One region of the Priestia sp. BR_2 genome, then DNA from elsewhere that is predicted to be linked to it. Evidence: a T-box and tRNA genes for the amino acid it is inferred to sense, from the RefSeq annotation. Region 1 holds a T-box; the other holds one or more tRNA genes.
What was found. A T-box is a leader RNA that pairs with one kind of tRNA and senses whether it is charged. The one in region 1 lies ahead of RB298_RS01675 (arginine--tRNA ligase), so its partner is inferred to be a tRNA-Arg.

Region 1 (8,265 bases):
GCCCGAAGGGCCGTATCCCTTCTGGGACGTAAAAGAAGACACCGTCACATGACGGTGGTTTTTTTATGTCCCGTGAGGATGAGAACCCCTAGAAGGGGTTCGTCGAAGCATAGACTTCTGGAGGATTGCTTCGCAGTCGGCCCGAAGGGCCGTATCCCGACTAGGAAGCTACCATCGGTAGCTTTTTTTGTATTCCAGAAGGGTGATGAACCCATACTTGAGTTTGTTGGAGCCTATGCTTCTGTAGAACCAATTCCCAATCGGCCCCAAGGGCCGTATCCCTTCTGATGCACTATCGACATTCTACATATGAACATCATGGTGGCCGATTCCAATACGACATACACCCTAACACGACTTTGGCGGACCGTAGGTTCGTTATTTCATCAAAAACGGCCCGATTTAGAAATTAGCGGACACCACAGCCGTTATTTAGCTAATTCACAGTCAAATTACCCTCATTTTCATGAATAACGGACTTCTGGTCCGCTAGCATACCTGTATGAGGGTTTTTCCCTCAATTAACGGCCCCTGGGTCCGTTAAGGCAGCGCAGCACGGTGCATCACACCCCATCCCATGACTCCCTCCACATTCCGCGAACACTCCGGATCCTCTACCTCCAAGCACTAACCCGCTCCGATTTCTTCACGAACATGGAGGACAAAGCCCGCGTTCGCGCGGTCAGGAGCATTTTTCTGCCTTCCGGCGTACGGGTGTAGACCAGCTCGGCCGGACCGATATGCTTGCGCCACAGCCGGGCAAAGCGTTCCGCATGCTCTTTTCGACGTCCGATTTCCTCCGGTACGGCATGGTAATCCCGCCTGGTCGCAAACCGGCCCCGCGATTCGCGGTACAAAAGATAACGCGGGTTCTCGATCGGGTCCAGCACCTGCTGCAGCGAATTCAGGAAAAGCGTCTTCTCCTGGGTGGTTCCGTCTTTTAGCCAACACACGACGGCTCCTCCTTCCTCCTCCGCCCTCAACCGGTGAAGGCTTGGCTCGGTTTCGACCAGCCCCATATCGTATAGCGCCGTATACACGACGAGAGCCACTTCTCGAATGCTCCGCTCCAGCGATTGATGACGCATTACCATTTTGACGGCTTTAAATATCCAAGGACTGGATACGATCAAGGCAATGGCGGCCGAGAATAGCAGGCTGAACCAAGCCGGCGCGTCCGATTGAAGCAAAACCGGCGACGTTAAGGTCTCCATGAAGGCGCCCAGCCCCAAACCAACGGCAAAAGCAAGCACGGCCTTTACCGTATGCGAGAAAATCAAAGGCTTAGGAATACGCTCCCGATCCACCGTCAGTTCCTCCGTCATGGAGCTGTGAAGGGCAATCGCCGAATTCCATCGCTCCTTCAAAAGATGCCGCTGCCTCGCCCGCTCCCATGTGTCGCGGTTATAGGCGCTGATGCTTTCTGCGGTTTGGTTTTTCCGAAGATCAAGTCCCATGCGCTCCATGCCCGACTCTATGGTTTGATGCGAGATCGATAGACCGACGAGAGATCGAAATCTGCGCGCAAGCGAGCTCAAATCCTCGCCCCCATCGATTTGGGCGGTATCGACGCATGCCAGATGCCAGATCGCTCCGGCCTTATACGGGTTCCCGCGTTGGGCCCGAATCGCCCGTCCCCGCATCTGGTTGGACAACATGAACGAGCCTACATACGATGCCATGATCAAGGAATTGATCCCGGGAGCATCCCATCCCTCGCCCAGGAGAGCCGCCGTACCGATCAGCACCTGAATGCCCCCCTCTGAAAACACCTCCGTTATAATGGCGACGATAGCCGAGCGATTTGCATCGCGAACATCCATCGTTACATAACGGCCGTCATGGGCAAGGGGACGTTCCGACAAGCGGAGGCCCCGTCGATCGGCGCAAGCCCTGGCCAAAGGCATAGCCGTCACCGGGAGCACCACAAAGGAGCCTGTCAAAATACCGATGGGCAACTCGCGATCGCCCCGTGACCCGCTTTTCTCCGCTAGCTGCCTGCGGATCAGCTCAAAAATCGGAACAACGCCGAGCCGATTCAGCGGCTTCTCGTCGTCCGCATCCTTCGGCAGGTCCTCCTTGCGGATATAATCGGTCAAGATCACCATCCGCATGCTCTCCCCCAGCATGGAGCGCTCGAATTCAAGAATGCGACCGATGCCGTGCAATTTCGAGACGCTCTGGACCAGCATTTTATCAATCGCAGGCGTCGATCTCATATACACCTTCCGCCGTTCAATCATCCCCAACCGGCTGAGCCTCTTCTGCAACGCCTTTAACTCCGGCAGTCCGCGATCAATATGGGCGTCTTTATACAGCATGCCGCCAAGGAGCTCCTCCAGCCACTCCTCCGTAAAGTCGGGCGCTTCCTTCTCTTCCATGCCGAGCAGCTTCACCCCCTCCTTCCAGATCGGCCGATTGGCCGCTCGCAGATAGAGCACCATGCTGGAGTAATACCCCGGGGAGGACAAAATGTCCTCCATGTACGCCTCGGACCGTGTTATCCAGGGGTGATGTACGATCAAATCCGCCAAAAACTCATCTCGGACCAACTCGTCTTTGACCTGTTGTGCCTGCATTCGAAATTCCCGCAGTTTAGCGGCCTCTTCATGAGTTGGCCTTGTCAGGCTGATATAATCCTGATGGGGACACAACTCCCCATGGCGAACCAGCTCGGGCACGCTGATCTCCTCGTCGATAGGGCCGCAAAGCTCGATATACCGCTGCCACTCCCTCGGATTGACATCGTATGGCGGAGTGGCCGTAAGCGCAATCTTGGTCGGCTCGTCCAGCATCTCGCACAGCTGCATGGCGCTTTGCCACCAAGACATTCGAAGATGATGCGCCTCGTCAAAAATGAGCGTATGATATCCCTGCTGCTTCAACAGTTCCAGAGCTTCTTGAGCCTCGGTGCCGTCCGTGATATCGTCCTCGCGGTCATCGTCCCTCCCGGCCGGTTCAGCCTCAGCGTCTTCCATGCCCGTATCCGAAAACTCCTGATTCTCATCACCGGTTTGGTCCGCTTGCACCATCCCCGCGATGATCTTCTTCTTCGCAGAAGTCGGCTGCCCTGCTGCACTAATCAGGCTGTGTAGGGCTTGGTAGGTCGTAATCGTCACCAATGCCGGTCGCTTGAGCGAGGTCGAGACCCACTCCGGCTGGACATCTTCGTCAAGAAACAGCTCCACCAGACGGCTTGCCCATTGCTGTTTAATGGTGATGGTGGGAGCCAATATTATCGTCGGGCGATTAATCCGAAGCATGACCTCCAGTCCAAGAACGGTCTTCCCCGAACCGGGCGGCGCCACCAGATGCAGTTGGCGATTCTTCAGATGATGGTCAAGCCCGTGAAGCACGCGCTTCTGATAGGAGCGCCAAGGATAGCGAAACGACAGGTTGCTCGGAAAAAACTTCATTGACTCCTCCAGTTTAGCTGCACTCCCTTTTTCATTGGATTGGTTAAAACATACCGTCTATCGATGTTTGTTCTTTCACCCAAAGATAGGCTGTGTTTCGAAAATACTATACTCGCGATTATCGTGGACTCGGCTGGGCCGATCTATGACATTACCGCAGCTGCATATGAATAAGCGGAAACGGCTTTCCGGTACCGTCGAGCTCCGAACGGCCGATCTGCACGAATCCGTATTTTTTATAAAAAGCGTGGGCCTTGGGGTTCTGTTCATTCACATCCACTTGAAGTCCGGGCCCCTTCAGCCGTTCGGCATGCCGGATCAATTTCGTTCCCGTCCCTTGGCCGTGGTGCAGGGGATCCACAAACAGCATCTCGATTTTGGAGCCGTCCAGTCCGATAAATCCAATCGCTTCCTGTTCCGTATTCAAGCATATCCAGATCTCCACGGACCTCAATGCCCCGCTTTGCATCATGCCATAATAGAAACGGATATCTTCCTCCGTCAGAAAATCGTGCGTTTGGGATACGGCACGAAGCCATAATTCCACCAGCTGATCATGGTAAGCTTCTGTATAAGCCGCGATATGATGTGTCATTTTTCATCCAGCCCTTTCCAAGTCGTTCAATCCTTTGAACATTCATGAGATCCTTCAAATTGCTCTATACTATTATAAAGGAATCCGCTACATTAATCAGAAACTTTATCTTGTCGAAAAGGAGAGGTACGCATGCCATTATGGCTTGTATACGCATTGCTGTCGGCAGTCACGGCGGCACTTGTGGCCATTCTCGGAAAAATAGGCCTGCAAAACATCGATGCCAATTCGGCAACGGCCATTCGCTCCGTCATTATGGCCCTGTTTCTGCTGGGGGTCGTAGCGGTTCAGGGGAAATTCTCGGAGCTCGGAGAAATTCTGGTTCAGAAAAAAGCACTCAGCTTTATTGTGCTCAGCGGCATCGCGGGCGCGTTGTCCTGGCTGTTTTATTTTCTGGCGTTAAAATACGGCAAAGTATCGCAGGTAGGTCCTATCGATAAATTGAGCGTGGTTATTGCCGTGATCCTGGCCTTTGTGTTTCTGGGTGAGAAGATCTCCTGGATTAACGCAGCCGGCGTTGCACTCATTGCCGTTGGCGCGCTTCTTGTTGCCGTTAAATAGTCCTCTACATAAAACCGCTGACAAAGCGGCTTTTTGTCCTCTCTCTTATTAGCTAAACCTATCAGCGTTATCGAATTTATATATTTCTAATTATAAGCCGATCATGTCACAATGAGGATAAATCATGCATGGAGGGGTGTTGTTATGTCAGAGCAAGTATGGAAACCTTACGATTACGATCGACAGCTATCGTTTGTATCTGCTTATGGAAAAGGAGCTGCAGAGCTGCTGGCGCCTCAACCCGGAGAACGGATTCTCGATCTGGGCTGCGGAACCGGCGACTTGACTCATGAAATATCCAAATCGGGCGCACATGTAACCGGCATGGATTATTCCAGCGAGATGATTGAGCGGGCCAAAAGCAAATATCCTGGACTTCCGTTTCTGACCGGGGATGGCGAGAACTTCGAAACCGAAACGCCATACGATGCCGTCTTCTCAAACGCGGCCCTGCACTGGATGAGGGATGCTGAAGGCGTGGTACGCTCCGTACATGGAGCCCTTAAGCCCGGCGGCCGATTCGTTGCCGAGTTCGGAGGCAAAGGGAATATTGACGGCATCTACCAAGCCTTGAAAACCGTGTTCGCCGATCATTATGGAATCGATGCGGACGCCCGGAATCCGTGGTATTTTCCTAGTCTTGGGCAGTATGCCAGCCTGCTTGAAGCCCAAGGGTTCCGCGTGCATCTCGCCCATCATTTCGACCGTCCCACGCGATTGTCCGAAGGCAAGGACGGCATAAAGCATTGGCTGCTGCATTTTGGCGATTGCTTTTTTGCCGGATTCTCGGCTGAATCGAAGGACGAAGCGATCGCTCGCATCAGCCTAGCTGCTCAATCGACGCTATGGCAAGAGGATGCTTTCTGCGCGGATTACCGGCGCCTGCGAGTATTTGCAGAAAAGATTTAGCCATTGGGGGGTTGCTTTTCTAAATAGAATGGTTATAATATGAAAAAACTTGAGAATATTATTTTCGTTGATTGGGAGAGTAACTGCACTGACTTTAGTCCAAGCGAGCCGGGAGGGTGGAAACCGGTACAAAGTCGGCCGTGAAGCGGACCCAGGAGATGGCCTTCCGAAGCACCATGCTGTAGGGAGCCCCGGCTTACGCCGTTATCGTATGAAGGTGGTTAGACCCTTGCGGGGTTTAACAACAAGAGTGGTACCGCGAGCACAAGTCCTCGTCTCTTTTGGAGATGAGGGCTTTTTTGGTTTTCCGAGTCGTTTTATTTTTTAAAGGGGGATTTACCGTGTTAAGTCATAAGATTATTTCGAGCCTTCAACAAGCCGTGAACCAGGTCTGCGAAGCTTACGGCACCAAACTGCCGGAGTCCACTCCGATCCGGATCGAGCAGCCTGCCAGCATGGAGCATGGGGATTACGCAACCAACGTTGCGATGCAGCTTGCGAAGGTGCTCCGCAAGGCTCCCCTGCAAATCGCCGAGCTGATCCAAGCCGAGCTCGAGCAGGACGCATCCTACAAACAGCTCGTCCGCTCGACTGAGATTGTCGCTCCGGGCTTTATGAATCTGCGCATCGATTGGGAGTATTGGGCGAGCCACCATTTTGAACTCCCCCCGGCAGCTAACGAAAAGATCGTCATTGAGCACACGTCCATCAACCCGAATAAGTCCGCCCATATCGGGCATCTTCGAAATTCCTGTATCGGAGATACGCTCGTGAGATTGATGAGGAAGCTGGGTTATGAGGTCGAGGTGCATAATTATATCGACGACCTGGGCAATCAGCTGGCGGATACGGTGGTCGGCTTGCTCCACACGCCGCTGACGAAGGAGCATGCCCGGTTCGGCGATTACTGCTGGGACGTGTATTCAAGCACCAATAAAGCCTACGAAAGGGAGCCGGGGCTGGTTCAGCATCGGACCGAGGTTCTGCACGCATTGGAAGAGGGCAATCAGAACCTTTCCTGGATCGGACTGCTCGTTGCCGAGCGAATCGTTAAGGAGCATCTTGAGGAGATGAAGCAGTTCGGCATTGAATACGATCTGCTTGTATGGGAGAGCAGCATTGTTAGGGAGGGATTCTGGGCGTCCGCGTTCGAGCTGTTGAAGAATACCCCGCTTTTCCATCAGGAAACCGAGGGTAAACTTGCAGGCTGCTGGGTGCTCAAGCAATCAGGAACCGAAGCCGGAGACGAGGCGGAGTCGGACCACAGCATCGATAAAGTGCTGGTGCGCTCCAATGGCATCCTGACTTACACCGCCAAGGACATCGCCTACCACTTGTGGAAATACGGCGTGCTTTCCAATGATTTTGTATATAAAAAATTCACCGACGAGGTTTGGACGACGAGTTCGCACGGCGAGGAGCGTTCTTACGGCAAAGCGGACATGGTCATCAACGTCATTGATTACAGGCAGCAGTACCCGCAGGCGATGGTGAAGCAGGCTTTGGAAGGCCTGGGCTTCCAACAAGAGGCTGAGAAACTGCGCCATGTCAGTTACGGCGTCGTCTCGTTAAGCCCTTCCGCTGCAGCGGATCTCGGCATCGATACTTCCGACGGTAAGGCATCCTATGCGATGTCCGGACGTCAGGGAATCGGGATCAAAATCACCGAGCTTATTCATCAAGTAGCCAAGGTCATCGAGGACACCCGATCCGATAAAAACGGTTTGTCCAGCCATGCGATCGCAACCGCCTCCATCCGTTACTACCTGCTTCGCTTTGCACTGCAAACAGAGGTAGTGTTCGATCTGAAGCAGGCCACTGAAATATCGGGGAATACGGGGGTGTATTTGCTCTATTCCTACGCGCGTGCACTCAGCGTGCTTAATAAGGCTCAAGAAGCCGAGGTTACGCCGTCTGTGCCTGCCCGGTTCCCTGCCATGGAAAAAGCGGAACATGCGCTGCTGCGGCATATCAGCACCTGGCATGATACCTTATATGCCGCCGGACGGGATCTATCTCCTAGTGCCATTTGCAACTTCACCTATGAGCTGTGCTCCCTGTTCAACAATTTTTACTCGGCATGCCCGATTCTGAAGGCGAAGGAGGAAGTGCTCCAATTCCGCGTATGGCTCACTTCCTTATTCAAGAACACCCTTGGCGAAGCGCTGGAGGTGCTGGGTTTGCCTACTCCGAGCCGGATGTAAATTCACTCTGATGAATGAGCGGATCATGCCTAATAAAAAAGCCACCGTACTATTATGTTGATCAAGTACGGTGGCTATCTTATTTTATTGCAATCCTCTGACGGTCAATCTGACCTGAACGCCGTCTGACGCCGGCTCTTCCTGCAGGGTCCAGTTGACAGCCAGCGCTTCCTTCAAGCGAGCCAACTGCTCCTTCTGGAGCTTCAATCCTTCAATGATGCCCTCGCCCACGCTGAAATCGGATTCCGAGCTGATGCGGAAGGCTTCCTCCAGCCAGATCTTCAACCCGTTCCGGGTATTAAACGTAATTTGGTACCCCTCGCTAACGGCTTTCTCCAAATCTTCCCCATGCTCTTTTGCGTAAGAGAATAATTCCTCATAGTGAAAATGACCGTTATTGGCGATCTGGAATCTCTCTGCGTCTCCTGAGCGCACAGCCTCCAGCAGATCGGAAGAAGTCAGCCCCGATTTTCTGGCATGCTCCAATAGAATGGCGGTATTCTGTGATATTTTAGTAAGCTGCATGCTCGATGCCTCCTCGATAGGGTTCGTAAAATATTTTTTCTTCTATTATAAGACC
Region 2 (19,313 bases), on a different contig from region 1:
AAGCGCCCCCGCATCGTCGTGATGGGTGGAGGAACCGGGCTGTCCGTCATGCTGCGGGGACTCAAGGAAAAGCCTCTCGATATTACGGCCATCGTCACCGTTGCGGATGACGGGGGTAGCTCAGGCATACTGCGTAGCGAGTTGCAGATGCCGCCTCCGGGAGATATTCGCAATGTACTGACAGCACTCGCGGATGTGGAGCCGCTGTTATCCGATATATTGAAATACCGTTTCAAGAATGGCTCGGGACTGGCCGGGCACAGCCTCGGCAATTTGATCCTGGCTGCCATGACGGATTTGCACGGTGATTTTGTCACGGCAGTCAAGGAGATGAGCCGGGTTTTTGTTGTTCGCGGACAGGTGCTGCCCGCAGCGGGCGAAGCTGTCATTCTGCATGCGGAGATGGAGGACGGCACGATTGTGACCGGCGAATCCAAAATCCCGGAGGCCGGGCGCCGCATCAAGCGGATCTTCCTGGAGCCGGAACATGTGGAACCGCTGCCGGAAGCGCTGGAAGCGATTCAACAGGCCGATGCGATTCTGATCGGTCCGGGCAGCCTGTACACCAGTATTTTGCCCAATTTGCTGGTTCCCAAGCTTGCCGAAGCCATTGTCTCGTCCGAAGCGATCAAAATGTTTGTGTGCAACGTGATGACGCAGCCGGGAGAAACCGATAATTATACGGTGAGCGATCATTTGCAGGCCGTTTACGACCATATTGGTCTTCATCTGTTCGATTATGTTATTGTTAATGATGGTGAGATTCCGCCTCAGGTTCAGGACAAGTATGCACAGAAGGGCGCGAAGCCCGTGCTGCTGGACCGCGATGAGGTGACCAGCCGAGGATATAAACTTATTGCCGATAAGCTTGTGCTATTTAGAACATACTTAAGGCATGATGCTGACAAGCTGAGCAATCATATTTTTCAGCTGGTACAGGATTGGATTACACGAAAGGGGTGAGTACCTTGTCCTTTGCGGCACAGACGAAGAAAGAACTGACGATGATCGAAAGCCAGAGCTGCTGTGAAAAAGCCGAACTGTCCGCGCTCATTCGGATGAACGGCTCTGTTCAGCTTTCGAACAAAAAGGTAATCCTGGATATTTCGACGGAAAATGCCGCGATTGCAAGACGTATTTATTCCTTAATTAAGAAGCATTTCCAGGCGCATACCGAACTTTTGGTGCGTAAAAAAATGCGTTTGAAGAAGAATAACGTATATATCGTTCGTATTCCCGCCCAAGTTCAGGAGATCCTGAAAGAGCTTCGCATCGTCTCCGAAGGCTTTCTGTTTCAATCGCGCATCGACGAGCAGATCGTTCGCAAAAATTGCTGTAAGCGGGCTTATCTGCGAGGTGCCTTCATGGCAGGCGGATCCGTGAACAACCCGGAGGGGTCTTCGTACCATCTGGAAATTGCCTCGATGTATGAGGAGCATTGCCAGTCCCTGGTGGACCTGGCGAATGAATTTCATCTGAACGCACGCTGCATCGAGCGGAAGAAGGGCTTCATCTTCTACATCAAGGAAGGCGAAAAAATCATCGAATTCCTCAATTTGATCGGTGCCCATCAGGCCTTGTTCAAGTTTGAGGATGTCCGGATTATGCGGGACATGCGCAATTCGGTGAACCGGATCGTAAACTGCGAGACCGCCAACCTGAACAAAACGATCGGCGCGGCCGTCCGTCAGATTGAGAACATCAAGCTGCTCCAAAAGGAAGTGGGTCTTGAGAATTTGCCCGATAAACTGCGGGAAGTGGCAGAGATTCGGCTGGCTCATCCGGATATGAACCTGAAGGAAGTCGGCGAATTGCTCAAAGGAACCGTCAGCAAATCAGGCGTCAATCACCGTCTGCGCAAAATCGATGAATTGGCCGAAAAGATTCGGAATGCTTAAGATTTTTTCTTCTAGTGTCCTGTATGGTAAAATGGTATAATATTATAAAATGTCAATCGCGCTTTCAATGCAGCAGATTTATTAGATAGGGGGTAATTTTCATGACAAAGCACCCGGTAGTCGTTCGGTTAAAGACGGGTCTTCACGCCAGACCGGCCGCGCTGTTCGTTCAGGAAGCGAATAAATACTCATCTGAAATTTTTGTTGAAAAAGATGATAAAAAAGTAAATGCCAAAAGTATCATGGGAATTATGAGCCTTGCGATCAGCTCAGGAACGGAAGTTTATATTAGTGCTGAGGGAGCTGACGCTGAGCAAGCGGTTACTTCACTCGTGAACTTGGTGAGCAAAGAGGAACTCGAGAACCAATAGGGTAACCGTGATTCAAGTTTAAGAAAAGTCTTGTTACAGCAAGGCTTTTTTTGCTATCAGGCGCTGCCTTGGGGTTCTCGCTCGCTTGTCGCGTACATAAGAACATGATTGAAGAGAAGGGGCGGAGACATCCGTCCTTTTTTAAATCCGTTTTTGGGGTCGCCGCAAAGCATTGGGAATAAGCATCGAAGCATAAGCTCCACTTGGTGGGGTTATTTTGCGTTGTTTTCCGAATCGTAAGCCATCGTTTAACTTCAGTTTAACTTGCTGATATATTCTCTTCTTACAGACAATATATAAGGATGGGAAGGGAAGGGAATACAATGAGTTCAACGGGTACTGCTATACAGGAAATCAAGCGCGAAGAACAGGCCGGGAGCAAGAAAGCAGGTTCCCAGGCGTTCTTCCGGTTATTGAAGGAAACGAAACCGCCGATGCTGCTGCTGATCGGGGCGATCCTGCTGAATGTGATCTCAACCTTGGTCGGGCTTGTCATACCGATGTTTACGAAGAGCCTGGTGGATGGCTTCTCGCTGACGGATATGAATCGGTCCCATATCATTGGGCTCGGCATCGCGTTTGTGGTGCAGACGATTGCTGCCGGGGTCTCGATTTTTCTGTTAAGCTATACGGGACAAAAGATGGTGGCTGCCCTGAGGGAGCGGCTGTGGAAAAAGCTGCTTGTGCTGCCGATCCGCTATTTCGATCATAACCGTTCGGGGGAATCGGTCAGCCGGATGACGAATGATACAGGAGTGATCAAAAGCCTCATATCAGACCATGTGGCCGGATTCTTCAGCGGAATCATCTCCATTGTGGGTTCCATTGGGGTGCTCCTTTATCTAAACTGGAAAATGACGCTGACGATGTTTATCGTCATTCCGATAGCGGCGCTGATCCTTGTCCCGCTCGGCAGGAAGATGTACAAAATATCGCTGGGCATGCAGGACGAGACGGCATCGTTTACGGCGAATATCAGCCAGGTGCTGTCGGAGATTCGGCTGGTTAAAGCCTCTAATGCGGAGAATAGAGAGTATGAGAACGGGAACAAAGGCATCACCAACCTGCTGAATTTCGGTATCAAGGAAGGCGTAGTCTCTGCCTGGATCGCACCGCTGATGTCTTTTGTGCTGATGATGCTGCTGGTGGTGGTGATCGGGTATGGCGGATTGCAGGTATCCACCGGAGCACTGACCGCGGGAGAGCTGGTTGCGTTCATCCTGTACCTGATTCAGATCGTCATGCCGATGACGCAGTTAACGACGTTTTTTACCCAGCTGCAGAAGGCGAAGGGAGCGACGGAGCGAATATTGGAAACCCTGGATGCAGACGAAGAATCCATTACGGCCGGTGACGAGGTGGCGGATGCCAACCAACGGGTGTCGATCGAGAACCTTTCGTTCGGGTATAAGCCCGATGAGCTTGTGCTGCATGATATCAGCTTTCAGATGGAGCCGGGGACGGTCACGGCCGTGGTCGGGCCGAGCGGCGGAGGGAAAACGACGCTGTTCTCCATGCTGGAGCGCTTCTACCTGCCGCAGAAGGGACAGATCCGCTTGGGCAAGACGCCCATAGATACCTTCTCCTTACGTTCCTGGCGCGGATTGATCGGCTATGTATCGCAGGAAAGTCCGATGATTGCCGGAACCATACGCGACAACTTATGTTACGGAATGGACCGCGAAGTGAGTGACGCTGAGCTTCGAAGAGCGGCAGAAATGGCGTATGCCGATGGATTTATTGATGAACTGCCAAGCGGCTTTGATACGGATGTGGGCGAACGGGGCGTGAAGCTCTCGGGCGGACAGCGGCAGCGGATTGCCATCGCCAGGGCTCTGCTGCGGGATCCCAAGATCCTGATGCTGGACGAAGCCACCTCCAGTCTGGACAGCCGTTCCGAGATCGAGGTGCAGAAGGCGCTCAAGAACCTCATGGCTGGACGGACGACGATCATTATCGCGCACCGGTTATCCACGGTGGTGGGGGCCGATCAGATCATATTTATAGAAAAAGGAACGGTGACCGGCCGGGGAACGCATGATGAATTGATCGGGCAGCATGATATGTACAGGGAGTTTGCCGTTCAGCAGCTGCAGATGAATGAGGCAATCGAGGCTTAAAGGCAGCTTGTAGAGCCATAGAAGGAAGGGGGGCCATCATGGCAAAAATATTGGTTGTGGACGACGATCCGAACATCCGCGAACTTATCAAGGTGTTCCTGGAGGAGGCGGGGATGGAAGAGGTGATGGAGGCCTCGGATGGCGTTGAGGCCCTGTCCGTGATGGAGCAAGTTTCGGTCGATCTGGTCGTGATGGATATCATGATGCCCAATATGGACGGATGGGAGCTTTGCCGGGAGATTCGGAGGAATACCGGCATTCCGGTGCTGATGCTGACGGCAAAAGGGGAGACGAGGCAGATCGTGAAGGGTTTTGAGCTGGGCACGGACGATTATCTCGTGAAGCCTTTTGAGCCCGCGGAGCTTGTCGTACGCGTCAAAGCGCTGCTGAAGCGATATCAGGTAGCCGCATCGCAGACGGTCACGATCGGTAACCTGCAGATGAACCGCAAAACCTATGAGGCCAAAGCCGGCGATGAGGTTTTTACCTTGCCGTTAAAGGAGTTTGAGCTGCTCTTCAAGCTGGCCAGTTATCCGGGGAGCACGCTGCCGCGCGAACGGCTGATCGAGGATATATGGGGGTATGACTTTGAAGGGAACGAACGCACGCTGGACGTTCACGTGAATCGCCTGCGGGAACGGTTCCCGGAGGAGAAGTACCGGTTCAGGATTCGAACGGTGCGCGGCCTGGGGTATCGCCTGGAGGCAGGTGAGAGCTGATGAGGAGACCGCTCAAAATCTTGTGGAAAATCGTTCGGGAAACGATTCAGACCATCCTAATCTTCGCGGTCTTGGGAGCGTCATGGACGGCGGCGACTTACGTAACGCGGTTTGTTTACAACTGGACGGGAACGCCGCCATGGGATTATGCCGTCCAGCTGATCGACTTGTTTGTCGGCGTCATTATCTTCTTCCTGTGCATGCTGGTCGTGGGGATGTTCTTCAAGCACCGGCAAATGGCCATGCTGAATTCCATTACGGATGCTATGCGCCGGATCTCCCAGGGGGATTTCAGTGTGAAGATGGATGAACACCAATGGCGCGGGGAGTTCAGGATGATTGCTTCCGGCATTAACGACATGGCCGGCGAGCTGGGGCGCATGGAGACGATGCGGCAGGATTTCATCTCCAACGTGTCCCATGAAATCCAATCCCCGCTCACTTCGATTCGGGGGTTTGCAAGGGCGCTCCGAAATCCGCGTCTCACCGAGGAGAAGAGAGCCCGTTACCTGGAGATCATCGAGGGAGAGGGCCGCCGTTTGTCGCAGCTGAGTGACAATCTGTTGAAGCTGTCGTCTCTGGAAGGCGATCAGCCTGCCTTCGAAAGGGCCCGTTACCGGCTCGACGGGCAGCTGCGCGCCGTCGTGTTGGCGCATGAGCCGCAGTGGCTGGCGAAACGGATTCAGGTGGATCTCGATCTCGCCGAGATCGAGATTGAGGCGACGGAGGATCTGCTGAGTCAAGTGTGGACCAACTTGCTGCACAACAGCATCAAGTTCACGCCCGAGGACGGCATGATCACCATCGTGCTGAAGGCAGGGGAAGACGGAGCCGAGGTTACCATGACCGATACGGGGGTCGGGATGTCGGACTCGGATCAGCTGCATATCTTCGAGCGCTTCTACAAAGCGGACAAATCGCGTAATCGCGCGGCTGGCGGCAGCGGGCTTGGGTTGTCGATCGTGAAGCGGATCGTGGATATCCACCAAGGGAGAATAACGGTCCAATCGGAGCCGGGGAAGGGATCGGCATTTACCGTGGTGGTGCCATACAAGAGTTCCGGCGATACAAAGCAGTGATCGTGTGCGGCTTGAGTTATAAAGTTTGAGGCAGACGGAGCTGGATAACCACCCAAGAAATCGGTGATGGTTGCGGGCTCTCCTTCAGGAACTGGGGAGGGCATGGGGCGGAGTGTTTTGTCTTTTCTGAGCAAAGGGGGTCACTGCGTGGGAACATGGCTGGCTTCCGGGCACTTTTAGTAGGGGGCGGGTCATAGCCATAAATAAGGAGTAAGGACTTGTCGTCCTTACTCCTTATGGAGTTATACGCGATGCGATATGTACAAGCTTTCCGTTGACGGGGAGAGTATGTGATTAGCTAAAACAGTAGATAGCAGCGCGTTCGTACAAGCAGTAGCAATACAAGTCATATGAGCATATGAGCAATTCAACCATTAATAGGAATACAGGAAGTCAAGCATTACCAAAAGCAATCAATGCAAGCAATACAAAAAAACAGCTAGGGTAAGCTATTCAAGCAATGAAAGTGATTCATGCATTATAAGGAGTACACGCAATACAAGCAATACAAGCATTATACGCAATATAAGAAACAAGTGATATAAAGCCAAACCAGTAATACAAGTAGTTTAGACATTACAAGTAAGTCAACCAACTCAAGAAACCCAGCAACTCCAGCAACAAGTGATTCAAGGCATTACAGGGATGATACGAGAGCAATATAAGCTTTTCCTGGAAATCTTGGGGATTTATCGGACACCATAGACCTTATTTGCCAAAATCACGGCCATATTTGGAAATAGCGGACACTAGATCCGTTATTCAAGAATTTGTATCGGCAAATGCCGCTTTTTTGAAGGAATAACGGATCCTCGGTCCTGTAATTTTCGAAAAGTCCCTATTTTCCCTCGAATAAGGTCCTCTCGGTCCGTTAGCTGCTCTAAAGCAGCATGCAGCCATCGTATAACTATCGAAGTGGGCTCTAAATGATAATATGCAATATCATTCCATAGCCGTACGATAACAAGCAGATGCCATTCCATAGTCGTACGATAACAAGCAGATGCCAACCATAGTCGTACAATAACCGGTTGGTTCACTCTAACGGGCCAGCCGGACCATAGGTTGCAGCTTTGAACTGTCGACAACCATCCAAGCACACCCCGAGGCCACTCACCGTGCGCACAGGTGTAGTAGGCACGGTGTATGCAGCCGCACGGTAACAGATCGGTGAAGCTGGTTCAGCTGCACCGTTACAGCACCTTCTCCAGAAAGCTGATGGTCCGCTCATGCTTCGGGCTGCCGAACACCTCTTCCGGCGGACCTTCCTCTACGATATACCCGCCGTCCATGAAGATGACCCGGTCCGCAACCTCGCGGGCAAACCCCATCTCATGCGTAACGATCATCATCGTCATGCCCTCGCGCGCCAGGTCCTTCATGACGCCGAGCACCTCGCCGACCATCTCCGGGTCCAGGGCCGAGGTCGGCTCGTCGAACAGCATGATGTCGGGATTCATCGCCAAAGCCCGGGCAATCGCCACGCGCTGCTTCTGGCCGCCGGACAGCTGGCTCGGGAAAGCCTCCGCCTTATCGGAGAGGCCTACTCGGTCCAGCAGCTTCAGCGCCGTGGCACGTGCCTCGGCGGCGTTTTGCTTGCCCAGCTCGACCGGGGCGAAGGTAATGTTCTTCAGCACGTTGAAGTGCGGAAAGAGATTAAAATGCTGGAACACCATGCCGATGTTCTCGCGCGCCTTATTGATGTTCGTTTTAGGGTCATTGATATCCTGATCATGGACAAAGACCCTGCCAGCCGAAATTTCCTCCAGCCGGTTGATGCAGCGCAGAAAGGTGCTTTTGCCCGAGCCCGATGGCCCGATCACGCAGACAACCTCGCCTTCCTGGACTTGCATATCGATTCCCTTCAGCACCTCGTTCGTGCCAAAGCTCTTCTTCAGTCCTTCTATGCGGATTTTATCCATGACGCACCTTCCTTTCCAGACGGTCCGAAATTTTCGTCAGAATCGTGATCACGACCAGATACATGATGGCCACCACGAGCCAGATATCAAACGAGGCGAACGTTCTCGCAATGATGATCTTCCCGGATTGGGTCAGCTCGACCAGACCGATCACCGACAGGATGGACGTATCCTTCAGCGTGATCACCAGCTGGTTAATAAAGGTCGGAATCATGACTTTGATCGCCTGCGGAATGATGATTTTCATCATGGCTTTGCGGTATGGCAGTCCGAGCGAGCGGGCCGCCTCCAGCTGTCCGGGGTCAATGGATTGAATGCCGCCGCGAATAATCTCCGTGACATAAGCGCCGGCATTCAAGCTCAGCGTCAGGACCGCTGCGACGATCGGCGACATCGTGAAGCCGAACGCCTGCGGAATGCCGAAGTAGATGAAGAAGGCAAGCACCAGCAGCGGAATGCCGCGGAAGATGTCCACGAATACGGTGGCGATGCCCCGGAGCCATCGATTGCGACCGACCTTCATGAAACCGAAGATCAGCCCTAGGAAAAACGCAAAAAACAGCGACACGATGGTCAGCAGCAGCGTATTGCCAAGGCCCTTCAGCAGGGAAGGCAGCGACTCCACGATTAGTCCCCAGCGGCTTTGACTCGGTGCGCTTACGGCATTCTCACCGATATATTTTTCCTTAATGCGATCGTACTCTCCACTTGCCTTCAGATTCACCAAACCAGCGTTGAACTTCTGCAGAAGCTCCTGGTTCCGTCCCTTGCTGACGGCGAATCCGTAGGAGGCGCCGGGCTCCATCTCCGTAACGATCTTCAGACCGTTGTTCTGTTCCACTCCATAAGCGAGTACGGGAAAATCGTCAAAGCAGGCAACGGAATTGCCGGTTTTGACATCGTCATACATTTGGGCCGAATCGTCAAAAGGCACGATGGTGAAGCCGTACTTGGAGGATATGGATTCCGCGAAGCTGTAGCCCTCCGTACCGGTTTTGACAGCAACCTTTTTCCCCCTTAAATCCTCATAGGATTTGATGGATTCCTGGTCCTGGCGGATGGCCATGACAACGCCCGAATCAAAATAGGGATCGGAAAAATCGAATTTCTGCTTCCGTTCATCCGTGATACTCATGCCCGCGATGACGCCGTCCACCTGATTGGCTTCCAGCGCCTGAACCGCCGCATTGAAGCCGAGCGGCTTGATCTCGTATTTGAAGTTCTGGTCTTTCGCGATCGCATCCAGCAGATCCATATCGATGCCGACAAATTTGCCGCTCGCATCCTGGAATTCAAACGGGGCGAACGTAACGTCCGTTCCGATCTGATAGGTTTTGCCGGAGGCTGGCTCTCCCGCCGCGCTTACCGATCCATAGGGAACGCCAACGGCCATGAGGAGCAGCAGTGACATGAACACGTAGAATACACGCAATGATTTCATAATGACCTCCTGTTCTTAACACCGTGTAAGTTAGTTACCCATTAAGGCTTCCATGTTAAACAGCAGCTTCCGGCTTCATTCGGTATCTTATTTGGCTAAATAGCCAATCATGCCTAGAAATACCAATGAATTGGGCGCAAAAAAATATTACAAGAAAAATATCAAAACGCTCCGATTCGGATGCAACATTTACCAATGCCCTCACGTTAGAAGGGTAAGGCAAGCATGGCAGCGATGCCAATATCGAAGGAGGCTGACAAAGATGAAAAGATGGGTCAAACAAGTAGGTTCTATCATGATTGCAGGCGCACTGCTGACTGGCAGCACGGCTTGGGTCGGGTTGAGCGGAGCAACCGAGGTGCACGCGGCGGAGGCAGCACAGCAAAACCTTCTTACCGTACTTGGTAAAGGCGAGATCTCGGTGAAGCCAGATATCGTTTATCTTTCCATCGGGGCAGAATCATATGCGGAAACCGCAAAATCCGCACAGAAGAGCAATGCGCTGAAAATGGATAAGATTACGAAGCTGTTGAAAGAAACCTGGAAGATCGACGACAAGGATATCAAAACCGAGCAGTTCTATGTACAACCGAACTATACGTACTCCGATGAGAATGGACGTAAAGTGAAAAATTACACCGCCTATCATTCCCTGGAAGTTACGCTTCGCGATCTGAGCAAGGTCGGGGATCTGCTCGATGCAGCATCCGATGCCGGCGCCAATTCCATCGGCAACGCCCGTTTCTCGGTTGAGAACCGCGATGCATTCGAAGCGCAAGTGATTGATAAGGCGATGGCGAACGCAGACCTGAAGGCACAAGCGATGGCGAAGGCGTCCAAGCGTCAACTCGGTATCGTACTGAACATTGTGGAAGGTTCCGTTGGCGTAGATACCATCTATGGCCTCGAAAAAATGGCGATGGAGGCTCAGTCCACGGCAGCGGACGCTGGCGCAAACACATCCGTGAAGCCGGGCGAGATCAAAATCACGACACAGCTGTACGTGCAATACCAGCTGAAGTAGTCGCTTTAATCGACGCAGCATGCGAAAAAACCGTTCATTCCGGTCTTTATCGGGCGAACGGTTTTTTCGCATGTCTGTTAAAAAATGAAATACCATTATCCGGTGCCATATCCGGCCCTTCCCCTGTCGAAATACACAGAAAAGTGTTGTGTATAGGGGGAAAACGAGGTATAGTGAATATGCGAAAAACTGAACTTTGATCTAACGTTTAAAGCCATACCCATGGATATGGCTTTTTTTTCTTAGTAGAGACTTCTAACCGCCTCCACCCTTAAGAAACGGATTCTGCCAACCTGAGCATAACAGGCAGTAGGACCGTTTCTTCTTAGTGGAGAACGTTTTTGTGCATACTGGTAATAGGATGTACACATGGAAACGAACAGGTCACATTTTGAAGAAGGGGTTGATGCATGTGATTGAACTTGTCCGGATCGAGAAGCATTTTCAGGGACAAGCGGTCGTGCATCCGCTGTCGCTCTCCATTAAAGAAGGGGAATTCCTGACTTTGCTGGGCCCCAGCGGCTGCGGCAAAACGACGATTCTCCGAATGATAGCAGGATTCGAGCAGCCGACCGAAGGACAGGTATGGCTGGCGGGTCAGAATGTGACGGATATGCCTGCGAACAAGCGGGATTTGAATTTGGTATTCCAACACTATGCTCTGTTTCCGCATATGACCGTAGAAGACAATATCGCTTTTGGACTGAAAATGAAAAAAATGCCGCGCCAGCTCATCAAGGAGCGCGTGGACGAGGCTGTTGCGATGACGCAGCTGACCGCCTTGCGGGAACGCTTCCCGCACCAGTTGTCCGGCGGACAGCAGCAGCGCGTGGCCATTGCGCGCGCCATCGCCAACAAGCCGAAGGTGCTGCTGCTGGATGAACCGCTCGGCGCGCTGGATTTGCAGCTGCGGAAGAACCTGCAGTCCGAGCTCAAGCATTTGCAGCGGACGCTCGGGATCACGTTTGTATATGTAACGCACGACCAAGAGGAAGCCATGATGCTATCCGACCGGATCGTCATCATGAACCATGGACGGGTAGAGCAAATCGGCACGCCGCGCGAGATCTATGCGAGACCGCAAACGCTGTTTGCCGCCACGTTTGTAGGGGAGAATAACGTCTTCTCCTCGCCTGAGGGGCTTTTTGCCGTACGGCCGGAGAAACTCATTCCCCAGCGGGAATCGGGTGCCAAGAAGAGCGGCGTGATTGAGGATGTGCAGTACCTCGGCAGCGTTCATAAGCTGCTGGTCCAATTGGACGATGAGCCGATGAAGGTCACGATTGCCCTCGATATCTCGGATGACCATCCGTGGGAGGTTGGCGAACGGGTTGGGGTGAACTGGAACGCCAAGGATGAGGTGATCATCGGGCCATGAGGAAATCAAGGTTCCTGTTGACTCCGGTGCTGCTGTGGTTATCCCTGTTCCTAATCGTTCCGATGCTGATCGTGGTCGGCATTTCCTTTCTCTCGCGGGATTCGCTCGGGAATGTCGTGTTTTCCTTCAGTCTGGAAGGATACAAGACTTTTTTTGATCCATTATATTTGGGCATCTACTGGGATACCTTGGTACTGTCGCTGCTGACTACGGTGATCTGCTTGTTAGTCAGCTATCCTTTGGCCTATTATATAGCCAACGCTTCCCCGCGTATCCAAACCTGGGGATTGATTCTGATCACGGTTCCGTTCTGGATCAACTTTTTGATCCGAACCTATGCGTGGGTTCTGCTGCTCCGGACGCAAGGCGTAGTGAACAGCCTGCTGCTGTGGGCGGGATGGATCGACGAGCCGATTCAGATGCTGTATACGTACGGCGCCGTACTGCTCGGGATGGTGTATAACTTCATTCCGTTCATGGTGCTGCCGATTTACGTGGCCTTGGAGCAGATGGACAAACGTCTGCTGGATGCGGCCAGCGATCTGGGCGCTTCCAGATGGAAGGCATTTCGGCATATTACCTTGCCTCAGAGCAAGTCCGGCATCATGACGGGTGCGGTTCTGGTCTACGTATCGACTTCCGGGATGTTTGTCGTCACGGATATATTGGGGGGCGCCAAGTCCTCCATGATCAGCAATATCATTCAGCAGCAGTTCCTGGGTGCGCGCAACTGGCCCTTTGGAGCGGCGTTATCGGTTATTTTTGTGATTACGTCCTTGGTGCTGATCCTGCTCTTTAACCGGGCGATGCAAGCCCGCCATCAACGCGTAGGGGAGGGGAGATAAGTGAAAAAGAAGAATCACCCGCTGCTCGGGGTTCACTCTTTCCTTATGATGGCTTTCATCTATGTACCCATCGTCATGATTATCATCTATTCCTTTAACGATACGCGGCTTAGCGGCAATTGGGAAGGCTTTACGATGGATTGGTATGTGTCGCTATTCCAGAATCGGCACGTGATGGAAGCGCTGATGAACAGTTTGACGGTGGCCGTCATCTCGACGATCGTTTCCACCCTGCTCGGGACTGCAGCGGCGCTCTCGCTTCGGAATTTGGGGCGTAAAGGCCGCAGCGGCATGAATGGCCTGCTGTATCTGCCGGTCATCATCCCGGATATTATTATGGGGCTGTCGCTGCTGGTGCTGTTCAGTCAACTGAACATGCCGCTTGGCAAGGCAACGGTGATCATCGCCCATATTACGTTCAGCCTGTCGTACGTCTATGTCGTGGTAACGGCCCGACTGTCGGGGATGGGCAAACAGCTGGACGAGGCTGCCCAGGATTTGGGCGCCACGCCTTGGCAAACGTTCCGGCACGTCACGCTGCCGCAGATTGCACCGGGCATTATCTCCGGCGCATTGATTGCTTTCACGCTGTCGCTGGACGATTTTATGGTCAGCTTTTTCGTCGCCGGCCCAAGCTCAACAACGCTGCCGATCTATATATACGCTCAGGTGAAGCGCGGCATCTCGCCAGAGATCAACGCGCTGTGCACGCTGCTCATACTGGTCAGCATCACGCTGATCCTGTTAGCCCAATATATTCTTAACCGCGGCAATGGGCAGAAGAAACACAAAACATTACCGATCTAAGCGATAGAAACGCTTTTTTCGAAATAAAATTAAAACATGCAAGTGGAAAGAGAGGAGATATTGAATTGAAAAAATCAAGATGGACCCGCCTGCTGACGGCAGGCATGGTTGCGGTATTGTCTGTAGGACTGCTGGCCGGCTGCGGCTCGGATAAGGAGACGCTTCATATTTACAGCTGGGCGGATAACTTCGATCCCGAGGTGCTGAAGGACTTTGAGGAGAAGTTCGACGTGAAGGTAACCTACGACAACTACGCGAACAATGAAGACCTGCTGGCTAAGATCAAGGCTGGCGGCAGCGGTTATGACCTCATTCAGCCGTCCGATTATATGGTCAAAACGATGATTGAATCGGAGCTCCTTGAGCCGCTTGACATGAATAATATCCCGAACTTCGTCAATATTACGGATACTTTCAAAGATCCGTCTTATGACCCGGGCAATAAATATTCGATCGTTTACACGTCCGGCGTAACGGGAATTGCATATAACAAGAAGTATGTGAAGGACGAAATCAACAGCTGGGAAGACCTCTGGAATCCGGAATACAAGGGCAAAGTCCTGCTTCTGGACGACAACCGTGAAATGATCGGCATGGCGCTGAAAAAGCAAGGGAAATCCAACAGCAGCACGGATGAGGCGGAAATCACGGCTGCATCCGATGAGCTGAAGACACTGCTGCCCAATGTCCTTGCGTTTGATACGGACAATATTAAGCAGAAGATGATTCAGGAGGAAGGCTGGATTGCCACGGTTTGGTCCGGTGACGCAGCGTTCATCGCGGCGGAGAATCCGGATGTAGCGTACGTGGTGCCTGAAGAAGGAGCGACCATATTCTCGGACAACTACGCGATTCCAAAAGGTGCGAAGAATAAGGAGCTGGCCGAGAAATTCATCAACTTCATGATGGAGCCTGAAGTCAGTGCCAAAAACTATGAATTTATCGGATACAGCAATCCGAACACGAAAGCGATGGAATTCCATAGCGAGGAATACCGCGCCAATACGATGATCAACCTGACGGAAGAGGAGCTGGGCCGTACCGAGTGGCTCGATAATGTCGGTGACTCGCTCTCCGTCTATGATCGTTTATGGACCGAACTGAAGAGCGGTCGTTAGTATAAGCTTCAGTTCTTCATCTTTTTGTAATAAAGGAAGCCTGTCCCCTAAAGGGGATGGGCTCTTTTTTTGCAGAGCAGAATGAGACATTAGTCCCAAAGTGGGAAGAATTGGCCGATTTTCAGGAATTCCACCACAACTTCAGGATCCTTTTCGTTGTTATATATAAGGAGGTTGTATACCGTTTAGGCCCGTTTTTTATAAATGGGGTATCCCAGAAAGGAAGAAGCAGCTTGAGTGATCTGACGAGCATGGGGTTTATTGCTTTGATTGTTGCAGGCATCGCTGCTGTTTTATTTCTGAATTTTTTCAGGAAAAGCGCGCTGCATCTGCTGCTGACGAGCATTCACAGTGCACTCGTTGGCATCGGTTTGATTCTTCTTGCTTACGTTGTCCAAGGCAGTGAACTACTGCTGCTTGCGGGTTCAAGTGCTCTCTTGTTCGGTGTGTTTCTTAGCGCAGCGGCGTTCGTCCGGAAAGAATCATGAGAATGTATAGGTCCTATGGCATGGAGTCAAAATTGTCATTCACTTTGTTACCAATACATTGAAAGCTTTCCTTATAATGATTAAGGGTAATAGATTAACAACTAACGGAAACTTAATTTAACAAAGGTGGAATTCTGATATGAATCCTAAATTTCGTGTATGTGCATCATTAATTGCAACTAGTGTCCTGCTTGGTAGTCTTGGTTTGAGCGGACAGGTCATCGATGCAAGCGCCGCTAAGGCACCCGTTTCCGCCAGCCAAAAAACGTCGAAAAATGAAGTTGTACTGAAATGGAACGGCAAAACCTTGTCACAAAAAGGTCTAGTGCTGCATGGGGTAACTTATGTGCCAGCGACCGCTTTGCGGGATGGTCTGGGGATGCCTCTTAAATATGATTCCAAAAACCGCACGTATACACTGGGTAACGGCTATAACAAGCTGAGCGCCGCCGTGTACGCTGCAAGCGAAATCGGCATTCTGGTGAACGGTTCGTATGCCGGCGAGCCGGGCGGACAGATCATCAATGGACGTCTGTATCTGCCGTTCAAAACGATCAGCGAATACATGGGCGTTCAGGGACAATGGAATCCTTCCTTGAAAACACTGAGCATGACACAGAAGAAGCTGAATGACATTACCATTAAATCGGTTGCGCTCAAGAAGAATATTCAGGGCGTAGACGCTGTTGTGAATTATCCTGTAATCAGCGGACTCGATAATGCGGAGGTCCAAGCCGAAATCAACAAAGTGTTGAAAGAAAATGCGTCCGGCGTAATCACCGGTGCGGAAGGAAACGCCGAAGAATTCCCGCCGTCGGAATCCAGTTTCCCTTACGAATTCAGCGGTGACTTCGTGGTCCATTACAACCAGAACGACATCCTGAGCATTACGGCGTATGATTATTCGTACACCGGCGGTGCCCATGGCATGACCTTCCGTAAAAGCTTCACGTTCTCCTTGAAGGACGGCAAGCAAATGAAGCTGGGCGATTTCATCAACATGCAGGGCAAGAACAAGCAGAAGCTGAACAACCTTGTGCTGAGCAAGATGAAGAAAGAGGGAGGTTACCTCGGCGGTTTTGAGGGAGTGCCTGCCGATGCCGACTTCTATGTGAAGGATAACGCGGCGGTGCTGTACTTCCAGCTTTATGAGTACACCGCCTATGCCTATGGATTTCCTGAGTTTGAGCTGAAGCTGAAAGAGTGGAAGTAAGAGTATAGGATAGGCGGTTTGTGTAAACTGTAATCATTAAATTTCATACTATAGCTTGTTTAGATACATGATGCTGTCCTGATGTAACACTGTGCTGGAATCCGTTGCGATAAATCCCCTGATCAATTGAGCGTGGAGCATATACTCCTGCGCCCTATGATCAAGGGGATTTTTTGTGAATCTCACCATAGGTGTGCCCTTTTTCCCCTCCCCTCAAGTTAAGATAGCCCTTTTAAGAGGGGCATGGCCTTACCGTCTTTATGTTTTATTGAAAAAATCGTACCGAAGTGAGAGTATCCTTGGAAGAGCAGCGCGTTCGCCTTTGAAATCGGGAAACAACCTTTTTCAATTCATTCCAGTTTCCCGATTTCAACAGCGACCGAAGGGGACACTCTCACTATTTAGTATTCGAAGTTTTCAATGGATCCAGAGGATAAGAAAAGGCAGGCACCGGATAACGGCGCCTGCCCTTTACTTCATTTCTTTTATAAGCCTTGCGGCGGTGTGTTTTCCAGTACTTGATCGATCAGGCCATACTCTTTGGCTTCGTCAGCCGTCATGAAGTAGTCGCGATCCGTGTCCTTCTCGATGCGCTCCAGCGGTTGGCCGGTGCGTTCGGACAGGATGCGGTTCAGCTTGTCGCGCATTTTGAGAATGCGGCGGGCGCGGATTTCTATATCCGTGGCTTGACCTTGTGCGCCGCCGAGCGGCTGGTGAATCATGATCTCGCTGTTAGGGAGACCGTAGCGTTTGCCTTTGGCGCCTGCGTTAAGCAGGAATGCGCCCATGGAAGCAGCCATGCCGACACAGATCGTCGAGACGTCCGGCTTGATGAACTGCATCGTATCGAATATCGCCATACCTGCGGTAATGGAACCGCCAGGGCTGTTGATGTAAAGATGAATATCCTTCTCGGGATCCTCAGCCGACAAGAACAGCATTTGGGCAATGATGGAATTGGCGACCACGTCATTTACGTCGGAGCCGAGGAAGATAATGCGGTCTTTCAGCAATCTGGAATAGATGTCGTACGCCCGCTCACCGCGGTTGCTTTGTTCAACGACCATAGGTATAAAACTCACGTGGAAAACCTCCTCTTAAGTACCTCATATAAATACTGTTACCGTATTACCCACATGATAAACAATTTAAATCAAAAAGTCAAAGAAAGTCAAACTATTGAGTAAAAAAAAGAGCCGTTATGGGCACTTTAGGGTAATCAGTATAGAGAATAAATGTTATAATGGCGCGCCCGCGAGGAATCGAACCTCGATCTCAGGCTCCGGAGGCCTACGTCATATCCATTGGACCACGGGCGCACAAAAATCAGCAACGAAGTTGATTATACCGCATCTATTTCAAAAATACAATAGCGGACAAAACTTTGTTCCTATTATATAGACGAGCCGGTAGTTGGCCATAATGTATAAGAATGCCTGGGGTAGAGAAATATACTTTCGGACACTTGCAACCGGCATGATTATTGGTTAGAATAAGGGTGGGACTTAAAAAGTTTAACTGGGACATTTTACGACCAGGTAGGAGAGCCGAGACGAAGTTTGCAGGAGTGGAATGCATGCGTAACCTATTAGAAATACAAGAGCAACTTCTGCCGGATCTGATGGACACTCTTAAACGAAGGTATACCATCCTTCATCAGATCAAGTTGTCCGGAATTGTTGGCCGAAGAACACTGGCTTCATCGTTATCGATGACCGAGCGTGTTCTCAGAGCAGAGACTGATCTTCTGAAAGCGCAAGGGCTGATCGAGATTGAAACGCTCGGCATGCGGATCAGCGGCTCAGGGATATGCTTGCTGGAGGAGTTGGAACCGGTCATGAATGAGTTGTTCGGACTGGTTGAACTGGAAGAGAAGATTCGTCAGGCTTACGGGCTTCGTAAAGTGGTCATTATTCCCGGTGACAGCGAGTCATCTCCGGAAGTCAAACGTGAGCTTGGCCGGGCCGGAGCAAGAACGCTGCTTAACTTTGTCCAGGATGGAGATACGATTGCCGTAACAGGCGGCTCCACGCTCGCCGAAGTGGCAGAGCAGATGTCCTCTTTGCCTGGCGGCGAACCGTTGACAAGCACTTGGTTTGTGCCGGCGCGTGGCGGCCTCGGGGAGAGCATGGAGATTCAAGCGAACACCATTGCTTCCAAAATGGCTAAGCGCGTTGGGGCTGAGTACCGATTGCTTCATGTTCCGGATCTGCTCAGCGAGGATGCTTATCAATCGTTGGTTCAGGATCAGCACATCCAGGAGATCGTGGATGTGATCAGGCGCAGCCGCGTCATTATTCACGGCATCGGGGATGCCATGGAGATGGCCAGACGGCGGAAGCTGGATGAAGGCTCTATCCGGAACTTGCAGGCAGATGGCGCGATCGCGGAATCCTTCGGCTATTATTTCAGCGAAGATGGCGAAGTTGTCCACAAAATGCTTACCCTTGGACTCCGGCTTGAGGATATTATGCGGACGGAGACCATCATCGGCATTGCTGGAGGGCAAGGCAAGGGCAAAGCGATTCACGCGGTGCTGAAATTCGGACACGAGGACATTCTCGTTACGGATGAAGCCGCGGCATTGGAAGTCGAGAAGGAAATTGACGCCGGCATTTGAGTCCGCGGGCGTACAACAGATTTTTCATTTTTTGTTGTCTCGATTGGCTTAACGGCCAATCTTGAATATATAAATTTTACAAATATGGAGGGAACTACTCATGGTTAAAGTAGGTATTAACGGTTTTGGACGTATTGGACGTAACGTATTCCGCGCTGCGCTGAACAACAGCGAAGTTGAAATCGTGGCAATCAACGATTTGACGGACGTAAAAACGCTGGCACACCTTTTGAAATATGACACGACTCACGGCAGACTGAATGCAACTGT

Region 2: it encodes a tRNA-Arg, which carries the amino acid that the T-box ahead of RB298_RS01675 (arginine--tRNA ligase) is inferred to sense. The anticodon was not compared.

What each region holds. Positions count from the first base shown of each region.
Region 1 is NZ_JAVFHM010000071.1:56,397-64,661, forward strand. Features, by position in the region: gene RB298_RS01655 (DEAD/DEAH box helicase family protein) at 615-3,416, opposite strand; gene RB298_RS01660 (GNAT family N-acetyltransferase) at 3,568-4,011, opposite strand; gene RB298_RS01665 (EamA family transporter) at 4,144-4,572, shown strand; gene RB298_RS01670 (class I SAM-dependent methyltransferase) at 4,717-5,481, shown strand; T-box leader at 5,540-5,764, shown strand; gene RB298_RS01675 (arginine--tRNA ligase) at 5,823-7,685, shown strand; gene RB298_RS01680 (hypothetical protein) at 7,770-8,210, opposite strand.
Region 2 is NZ_JAVFHM010000252.1:55,179-74,491, forward strand. Features, by position in the region: gene RB298_RS20295 (gluconeogenesis factor YvcK family protein) at 22-963, shown strand; gene whiA (DNA-binding protein WhiA) at 969-1,898, shown strand; gene RB298_RS20305 (HPr family phosphocarrier protein) at 2,000-2,269, shown strand; gene RB298_RS20310 (ABC transporter ATP-binding protein) at 2,593-4,389, shown strand; gene RB298_RS20315 (response regulator transcription factor) at 4,428-5,108, shown strand; gene RB298_RS20320 (sensor histidine kinase) at 5,108-6,187, shown strand; gene RB298_RS20325 (amino acid ABC transporter ATP-binding protein) at 7,381-8,109, opposite strand; gene RB298_RS20330 (amino acid ABC transporter substrate-binding protein/permease) at 8,102-9,541, opposite strand; gene RB298_RS20335 (SIMPL domain-containing protein) at 9,813-10,574, shown strand; gene RB298_RS20340 (ABC transporter ATP-binding protein) at 10,981-11,952, shown strand; gene RB298_RS20345 (ABC transporter permease) at 11,949-12,797, shown strand; gene RB298_RS20350 (ABC transporter permease) at 12,798-13,604, shown strand; gene RB298_RS20355 (ABC transporter substrate-binding protein) at 13,670-14,722, shown strand; gene RB298_RS20360 (hypothetical protein) at 14,956-15,210, shown strand; gene RB298_RS20365 (PdaC/SigV domain-containing protein) at 15,350-16,423, shown strand; gene clpP (ATP-dependent Clp endopeptidase proteolytic subunit ClpP) at 16,909-17,505, opposite strand; tRNA gene RB298_RS20375 (tRNA-Arg) at 17,668-17,742, opposite strand; gene RB298_RS20380 (sugar-binding transcriptional regulator) at 18,000-19,043, shown strand; partial or broken gene RB298_RS20385 (glyceraldehyde 3-phosphate dehydrogenase NAD-binding domain-containing protein) at 19,144-19,313, shown strand, end outside.